One region of the Stenotrophomonas sp. YJH_SMC_106-19 genome, then DNA from elsewhere that is predicted to be linked to it. Evidence: predicted binding sites of a transcription regulator. Region 1 holds the regulator's gene; the other holds the start of a gene.
The links. Region 1 encodes FliA, which starts transcription of late flagellar genes. Its sites were predicted from a motif close to TAAAGTTTNNCNNNCNNNGGCCGATAA; they were not measured.
Positions count from the first base shown of each region.

Region 2: the regulator FliA is predicted to act here: its motif matches at 2,318-2,344, upstream of AC5P5M_RS00460 (methyl-accepting chemotaxis protein).

Region 1 is NZ_JCAFRQ010000010.1:28,114-32,521, reverse strand. It holds gene AC5P5M_RS18245 (chemotaxis protein CheA) at 1-1,246, opposite strand, end outside; gene AC5P5M_RS18240 (protein phosphatase CheZ) at 1,249-1,854, opposite strand; gene cheY (chemotaxis response regulator CheY) at 1,854-2,246, opposite strand; gene AC5P5M_RS18230 (RNA polymerase sigma factor FliA) at 2,304-3,047, opposite strand; gene AC5P5M_RS18225 (MinD/ParA family ATP-binding protein) at 3,044-3,931, opposite strand; gene flhF (flagellar biosynthesis GTPase FlhF) at 3,918-4,408, opposite strand, start outside.
Region 2 is NZ_JCAFRQ010000001.1:112,319-116,726, reverse strand. It holds gene AC5P5M_RS00475 (PAS domain S-box protein) at 1-750, shown strand, start outside; gene AC5P5M_RS00470 (hypothetical protein) at 813-1,052, shown strand; gene AC5P5M_RS00465 (DUF5694 domain-containing protein) at 1,062-2,150, opposite strand; gene AC5P5M_RS00460 (methyl-accepting chemotaxis protein) at 2,575-4,408, shown strand, end outside; gene AC5P5M_RS00455 (GGDEF domain-containing protein) at 4,407-4,408, opposite strand, start outside.

The sequences.
Region 1 (4,408 bases):
TCAGCCGGGCCGCCGCCTCCGGGTCGATCAAGCCCTTTTCGCGTGCTTTCGCGCGCAGTTTTTCCGGATCGATGCCGGCGCCATCGTCCTGCACCTCGATGCTGACGTAGTCGCCTTCCTGCTGGGCCGACAGACGCACGTGGCCCATGCGTGGTTTGCCCTGTGCTTCGCGCAGATCGGGCATCTCCACACCATGGTCGATGGCGTTGCGGACCAGGTGCACCAGCGGGTCGGCCAGGGCCTCGACCAGGTTGCGGTCAAGCTCGGTTTCGGCGCCGACCAGCTCCAGGTCCACTTCCTTCTTCAGCGAGCGGGCAACATCGCGGGCGACCTTGGGGAAGCGCGAGAACACCTTGCCGACCGGTTGCATGCGCGTGCGCATCACTGCCGACTGCAGGCGCGCGGTGGCGATGTCAAGGGTCGACACGGCGCGGTCCAGTTCCTCGTCGCGCAGGCGCGCACGCAGGGTCTTGAGCCGGTTGCGCGACAGCACCAGCTCGCCGATCAGGTTGACGATCGCATCCAGCCGCTTGGTATCCACGCGCACGGTGTGCTCGGCCTCGGCCACCGGCTTGTTGGCCGCGGGCTTGACCGCGGCGGCCGCGGGGCGCGGTGCGGGCAGTGCAGGCGCCGGCGGGGCAGTCACGGGTTTCGCGCCCGGGGCGGCGCCGCCGTGCAGCTGGTCAAGCAGGGCTTCGAACTCATCCTCGCTGATCAGGCCATCGTCGGCCTTGGCCGGCGTCGCCACCGCGGTGGGGGCGTTGCTGCCGTGCAGCTGATCGAGCAGGGCCTCGAACTCGTCGTCGGTGATCAGGTCACCGGCAGCGGGCGCGGCTGCTGTGGGGGCGACAGCAGCCGGCGCAGCAGTGCCGTGCACGTCGAACTGGGCGATCAGGTCCGGCGGGGCATAGCCGGGTTCGTTGCCGGAAGACACGGCATCCAGCATCGATTGCAGGTAGTCCAGTGATTGCTGTGCGGCATCGAAGTGATGCGGCTGCAGCACCGCTTGGCCAGCGCGGGCGGCGCCCAGTGCCTCTTCGGCGGCATGGCACAGCTCGACCATGGCGGTGATGCCGAGGAAGCCGGCGCCGCCCTTGAGCGTGTGATAGCCACGGAACACGGCGTTGAGCTGGTCGGCGTCCTGCGGCGCCTGTTCCAGCGACACCAGCTGTTCGCCGAGGCGATCCAGGATTTCCTGTGCCTCGATGATGAAATCGGCGGTGATGTCGTCGGATACCGCGCTCATGCTTACAGTCCCAGGTCCGACAACAGGTCGTCGGCGTCGTTCTGAGAGACCGCGTGGCGGTCCAGTCCCTTCAGTGCCGGTCCGGCCAGCGCCGGATCGGTGCGATGCTGCTCCGGTGGCAGGCCCAGCGCGCCAAAGCCTTCGTGCACGCGGCGGACGATGCCGACCACGCGACGGATGATCTGTCCGGTCAGGTCCTGATAGCTCTGGGTCAGGGCAATCTCGGTCAGGTTGTGGCGGATGCGTTCCAGCTGCGCATCCTGCCCCGGCTGGAGGCCTTCGGCGCGCAGCTGTTCGGTGAGGCTGCGGCACTCTTCGGCCAGGTCCAGGGTGCGGTGCGTGGCCTGTTCGGTCATCGCCACCACATGGTCCAGGCGCGCGCAGGCGTCGTCCAGCTCGCCCGCCTCGCTGGGGACGGTCGGCAGTTCGCCCAGGGCCTGGCCCAGTTCGCGGGCCAGCCGTGACAGGCCGCTCATCATCGGCTGCGTGCGTGCGGCCACCAGGGCGTCGATGCGCTGGCGCCAGGCGCTCTCGTCGCCGGATTCGAGCGCGTCGAGGGCTTCCTGCAGGCGCAGGGCGAGAGCGTTCTTGTCGACCGTGGCGTCCATCAGGCGCTGGCCGCCAGGCGTTCGAAGATCTTGCCCAGTTTCTCTTCCAGCGTCTGCGCGGTGAACGGCTTGATGATGTAGCCGTTCACGCCGCTCTGCGCCGCTTCGATGATCTGCTCGCGCTTGGCCTCGGCGGTGACCATCAGCACCGGCAGGGTCTTGAGCTTGGCATCGGCGCGGATCGCCTTGAGCAGTTCGATGCCGGTCATCACCGGCATGTTCCAGTCGGTGACCACGAAGTCGAACGGTTGGCTCTGCAGCATCGACAGCGCAGCATGCCCGTCCTCGGCTTCGGCGGTGTTGGTGAAGCCCAGATCGCCCAGCAGATTCTTGACGATGCGACGCATGGTCGAGAAGTCGTCGACGATCAGGATGCGCATGTTCTTGTTCAAATCGGAGTTCCTTTGTTGTTCAGTCGCCCGCGGTGGCCGTGGCCGCCGCAGGCATGTTCATTCTTCAAGCCCGGCATCCGCGGCCTCGAAGATCTTCAGCCGGCCGCGCAGGCGCAGCACGGCCTGGCCGTGGATCTGGCAGACGCGCGATTCGCTCACGCCGAGCACCGCGCCGATCTCCTTCAGGTTCAGCTCCTGCTCGTAGTACAGCGAGAGCACCAGCTGTTCGCGTTCGGGCAGATGGCCGATGGCCTTGCCCAGTTCGCGGCCGAACTCGCCACGTTCCAGGACCTGCTGCGGTGTCGGTCCGCCCTGGGCGACGGTGTCCAGTTCGCCCTGGTCTTCGATGCGCGATTCCAGGCTCAGCACCTGGCCGCGCGAGGCGTCCTCCATCAGCCGCAGGTATTCGGGCAGTGGCATGTCCATGGCCGCCGCCACCTCGGTGGCACTGGCTGCACGGCCCGTGGTCTGCTCCAGGCGGCGGATGGTGGCGGCCGCATCGCGGGCGCGCCGATGCACCGAGCGCGGTACCCAGTCGCCGCGGCGGATCTCGTCGATCATCGAGCCGCGGATGCGGATCGAGGCATAGGTCTCGAACGAGGCACCCTGGTCGGCGTCGTAGCTGCGCGAGGCTTCGATCAGGCCCATCATGCCGGCCTGGATCAGGTCGTCCACTTCGACGCTGGCCGGCAGGCGTGCGGCCAGGTGATGGGCGATGCGCCGCACCAGGTCCGAGTGCTGGGCGATGACCTCGGTCGCCGCCGAGCGCTGGACTTCCCTGTACTGGGCCGCGCCTTTCATGCTGCCACCCCGCGTTGCTTGAGGATGCGCTCGAGGAAGAATTCAACGCCACCGCGTGGCTCGGTGGGGGCCTGCCAGCGGGCGGTGCGACGGGCGATCTCGGTGATCGCCAGCGCCGCCGGGCTGGATGGATAGGCCTTCACCACCGGCTGCTGGCGCTGCACCGACAGGCGCAGCCAGTCATCCTGCGGCACGCAGCCCAGGTAGTTCAGCGAGACATCGGCAAGGAACTTCTCGCAGACCCGGGTCAGCTTTTCATACAGCACGCGGCCCTCGTTGGGGTCGCGCACCATGTTGGCCACCACCTGGATGCGGTCCACGCCGCGCTCGCGCGACAGCACCTTGATCAGTGCGTAGGCGTCTGTGATCGAGGCCGGTTCGTCGCAGACCACGACAACCGTGTCCTGTGCGGCCTGGCAGAAGGTCAGCACGCCGTCGGTGATGCCGGCGGCGGTGTCCACCACCATGATGTCCAGCTCGCGTTCCAGTTCGGAGAACACGTTCACCAGGCCGATGTGCTCGGCCGGGGCCAGCTCGGCCATGTGCCGCCGACCGGACGCGGCCGGCACCACCAGCACGCCGTTCGGACCTTCGACGATCACGTCTTCCAGCGAGCAGCGGCCGGCGACCAGATCCGCCAGGGTGTGGGTGGGATTCAGCCCCAGGATCACGTCGATGTTGGCCAGACCCAGGTCGGCGTCGAGCAGCAGCGTGCGCTTGCCCATGCCGGCCAGCGCCACGGCCAGGTTGGCCGAGACGTTGGTCTTGCCGACGCCGCCCTTGCCGCCGGTCACGGCGATGGTGCGCACAGGGCCGAGCGGCTCGCTGCGGGTGGCCGACAGCGGGAAGGTCTTGGTCAGCTTGGCGTACTCACGCGACGGCATGGTTCAACTCCGGGTTGCAGGGCATATCGGCCGCTCGGCGCAAATCTTCAAGGCGAAGTACAAGATTGGCCGCGCTGGCCCGGTGCAGGTCGTCCGGAACGTCCTGGCCATCGGTCACCCAGGTGATCGGCAGCGCGTGGTCTACCGCCACTGACAGGGCGTTGCCGAAGCGGCCGGTCTCATCCAGCTTGCTCAGCACCAGGCCCTGCAGGTTGGCCGCGCCGAAGCGGCGCACCACCTCGTCCATGTCGCCAAAGCTGGTATTGGCCGGCAGCACCAGCAGAGTGCGGACCTGGCGGGCGGCACGCAGCCACTGCAGCTGCGCGGCCAGGGCGCGGTCACGCGGGCCCAGGCCGGCGGTATCGATCAGCACCAGCTTGTAGTCCTTCAGCCGCTCCAGCAGCTGGTCCAGGTCGGTACCGCTGTTGGCTTCATGCACCGCGATGCCGAGCTGGCGGCCATAGCCGTACAGCTGCT
Region 2 (4,408 bases), on a different contig from region 1:
TCGATGCTGGACGTGGCCGTACTGCTGGACCCGGAAAGCAACGCGGTCGACCTGCATGCCGACCTGCTGCTGCGGCTGGGCACGGCGACGGTGCCGGTGGACCTGACCCGCGCCTGGCTGCGCGACGATGAGGGCCATGTGCGCGGTGCGGTGTGGGTGCTGCGCGACGATACCCAGCAGCGTGCACGGCAGCGCGAAGCGCGCCAGCTGGCGGAGATCGATCCGCTGACCGAACTGAGCAACCGGCGGGGGTTCGAAGTCCATCTGCAGCAGGCCATCACCCGGGTCGAGCGGACAGGCCAGGCGGCATCGCTGATGTACATCGACCTGGACCGCTTCAAGCCGGTCAACGACACCTGGGGCCACCTGGCCGGCGATGCGGTGCTGTGGGCGGTGGCCAGCGTGCTGCGCCACGGCGTGCGCGATTCGGACGTGGTGGCCCGGCTGGGCGGGGACGAGTTCGCGGTGATCCTGTCCGGCTGCACGCCGCGCCGCGCGGCGCGGATCGGCGGCGAACTGCTGCAGACCCTGGCCAGTCTCTCCATTCCCTGGGACCAGCACCGCCTGCGGGTGGGCGCCAGCATCGGCATCGCGCCGCTGCTGGGCGGCATGGGGGTGGACCAGGCCGTGGCTGCGGCCGATGCGCAGTGCTACAGGGCCAAGGCAATGGGACGCAACAACGTGCAGGTGCAGGGGGAAGCCGGCGAATGGCCGGCTGAGGGCGTGGACAGCGACGCCGGTGGCGGCTGATCTCAGTCTGTGAGAGGGCGGCCGCGAATACTGCGCGCACACCCACCCCGTTGGAGAGCGACATGCGTTTCTGGACCCCGGATGCCCTGCGTGCCTTCGCGCCGGCAATGGTCGGCTGGTGGCTGGCGGTAGCCGCCTGCCTGCGTTTGGAGCAACTGCACGGCGATGCCCGGGCGCAGGCGCTGCTGCCCACCCTGCAGGGCGGCGTGGTGGTGCTGCTGATGCTGACCCTGGGTGCCATCGTGGCCGCCTGCGTGCTGCTGTGGCGGTCGCGGCGCGGGGATGCGCCGGCACGCTGCTAGCCCTGGCGCTCAGTCCAGCACGCTGTTGGCATCAACCAGCAGCACGTCGTGCATCTGGTTGAGGTAGGCCTCGTAGTAGCCCTTGTGCGAGGCGCCGACGAGGGTCAGCATGCGGGTGCCCGGGTGCTGGCCCAGCACCTCGCGCATGTTGGCGACCATGCGCAGGTTGCGGGTTTCCCAGTAGCCGACGTAGTTGCGCCCGAAGCCTTCTGGCGATGGTTCGACCAGGGCCGCGCCGAAATCGCTGTTGTAGACCTGGGCGATGGTGTCGGGCGCGTTGTAGTTCCGATAGAGCGCCAGCAGGCCATCCGTGCTGCCGAGTTCGGCGTGCAGGGCCGTATCGGCGGCCCGTCGTGCCTTGCTGGCGGGATTGTTCCAGGCGTTCATGATGGCTTCGCCAGCCGCCTTCTCCAGTGCCGCAGGGGTGGGCGAATCAGCGGTGTGGTCATCGACTGCCCACAGGCGTTCCAGGCCCAGGCGTGCGGCAAGCTCGGCCGCGATCAGGCTGACTTCGTTGCGTCGCACGGCGCGTTTGTCGAGGAACTGCACCAGTTGCGGTGACAGGCTGTCTGCGGCGCGACGCTCCTGCGGCGGCAGGCGCAGCCACTGCACCAGCGCAGAGCCGTTCTCACCTGCGGCCAGGAACAGTGCGGCTAGCCGGCGACGCTGTGCGTGCGTCGGTGTGGCGGGCCATGCCGCCAGCACGCGATCGACTTCGGCATTGGCCGCTGGAACATCCAGACCGGTGGCGGCCTGGGCAGGTGCAGGATCGACGCAGTAACTTCCCACGCTCTCGGCATAGCGGGCGGGATTGCGGCGCATGAAATCGCATTGCAGTCCGGACAGGTTCTCCACCGCGATCGCCGTCGGCCGCCATGCCTGCAGGCGCTGCAGCAGCGGCTCCAGCATTGCCGGCTGGAAGGTCGGGGGCAGGCCGGACAGGTGCGGTGAGCCCAGCACCAGCACTTCGTTGACGCGGCCGGCGGGCGGGCCCTTGAGCTGTGCGGGGTTGAAACTCGGCCGATAGCCTGCATCGGCGGCCAGCGCGCCGCTGCTGCACAGGCCGAGGGCGAAAAGAGCAGCCAGGCGTGAAAACATGCGATCTCCGTGTCGATGGACGGTCCGTGGTGGGCGCATCCTTGCCTGTCCACCCCCTTGCCGACAGCCCCGATGGTCATGGCAACCTTTTCGTTGCAGGCTGCATCTAGGGGCCCGTCAGGCGCTGCAGGGGGAGGGGGCTGGACAGGGCCCGCTGCGGAGGGGCCTAAAGCCCGGAACGGAGGTGCCGATAACCTCACTGGATCCCGCTCCCGTCACCCGCTGCAGGACCCCAGGCTGCCCCGTCGGGCGGCCCGCGCAGTGTGTTCCGCCGCTCCCGGATGTCGATCGCACCCGCCCCCAGATGTTCTTGCCCGTTGCTCGAGAGGTGCCTGCCGGCACCTGTAGTCCAAGCAATTGATGTCGCCGTCGGGCATCCCGCCTGGCGGATCGCAACCGCTTACCGGACACCGAGGATCAGACAATGCTCATTCCAGGCCTTACGGCAGGCGCACAGGCGCCAGCCGAGCTGCACACCCGTTGGTCGCCGTGGCGTTCCCTGCTGGGGGCGCTGGCGGGACAGCCTCGGCCCGGCAGGGTCGACAGCGATCGCGGTCATGCCGAGCTGGCCGCCCAGGTGGCCGCACTGCATCGCGTGCAGGCGGTGATCGAATTCGATCTGGATGGCACCGTCCTGCAGGCCAACGACAACTTCCTGCAGGCGGTGGGTTATCGTCTGGACGAAATCCAGGGCAGGCATCATTCGCTGTTCGTCGATCCCGATCAGGCGTCCAGCGCCGAGTATCGGGACTTCTGGGCCCGGCTGGGACGTGGCGAGTTCGACGCCGGACAGTACCGACGGCTGGGCAAGGGCGGGCGCGAAATCTGGATCCAGGCGTCCTACAACCCGGTGCTGGACCCGCAGGGCCGGCCCTTCAAGGTCGTCAAGTTCGCGACCGACATCACCGCGCAGAAGCTGCAGGCCGCGGACTCGGCGGGGCAGCTTGCCGCCATCGACAAGTCGCAGGCGGTGATCGAGTTCAGCCTGGACGGGCACATTCTCTCGGCGAACGCCAACTTCCTCGCCGCCACCGGCTACAGCCTGGAAGAGGTGCGCGGCCAACACCATGCGCTGTTCGTGGAGCCCGAACTTCGCGACAGCGCCGAGTACCGCCGGTTCTGGGAAAAGCTCGGGCGCGGCGAGTACGACGCCGGGCAGTATCGGCGGCTCGGCAAGGGCGGCCGCGAGATCTGGATCCAGGCCTCCTACAACCCCATCCTGGATGGCAACGGCAGGCCGTTCAAGGTCGTCAAATACGCTACCGACATCACCGCGCAGGTGCATGAGAACCAGGCCATGCAGCGTGCGGTGGCGCAGACCCGGGAAGTCGTGGCGGCGGCCAAGCAGGGCGACCTGACCCGTACCGTCGCCATTGCCGACAAGAGTGGCCCCATCGCCGAGCTGTGCGATGGCGTCAACGCGCTGGTCGAAGCCATGGCGGGCATCATCGGCCAGATCAAGTTCGCTGCCGATACCATCGCGGTCGGCGCGACCGAAATCGCGCAGGGCAACAGCGACCTGTCGCAGCGCACCGAACAGCAGGCGGCCTCGCTGGAAGAAACCGCCGTGTCCATGAAGGGCCTGGCCGATACGGTGCAGCGCACGGCGGCCAATGCGCGCCAGGCAAGCCAGCTGGCCGGCGGCGCAGCGGAGGTGGCTGCGCGCGGCGGCAGCGTGGTGCACGAGGTGGTGGCGACGATGGCCTTGATCAACGCCTCCTCGCGTCGCATCGTCGACATCATCGGGGTGATTGACCGCATCGCATTCCAGACCAACATCCTGGCGCTGAACGCTGCCGTGGAGGCGGCCCGTGCCGGCGAGCACGGCCGTGGGTTCGCGGTCGTCGCCACCGAGATCCGCGAACTTTCGCAGCGCTCGGCCAGCGCCGCCAAGGAGATCAAGCAGCTGATCGACACATCGGTGGCCAATGTCGGTGCGGGCACGGCGCAGGTGGAAAGTGCTGGCCGCACGATGGACGAGATCGTGCTCAACGTGCGCAGGGTCAGTGACCTGGTCACCGAGATCAGCAGCGCCTCGCAGCAGCAGAGCGATGACATCCAGCAGATGAACCACGCGGTGGACCTGATCGACCAGGGAACCCAGCAGAACGCGGCGCTGGTCGAGGAAGCGTCCGCCGCGGCGCGCAGCATGGAAGAACAGTCGGCCCACCTGCTGCAGACCGTCGCCGGATTCCGTGTGCAGGGGGCGGCGGGCGGCGGTACCCTGCAGCATGGCGTGCCGACCCTGCGCGTGGTCT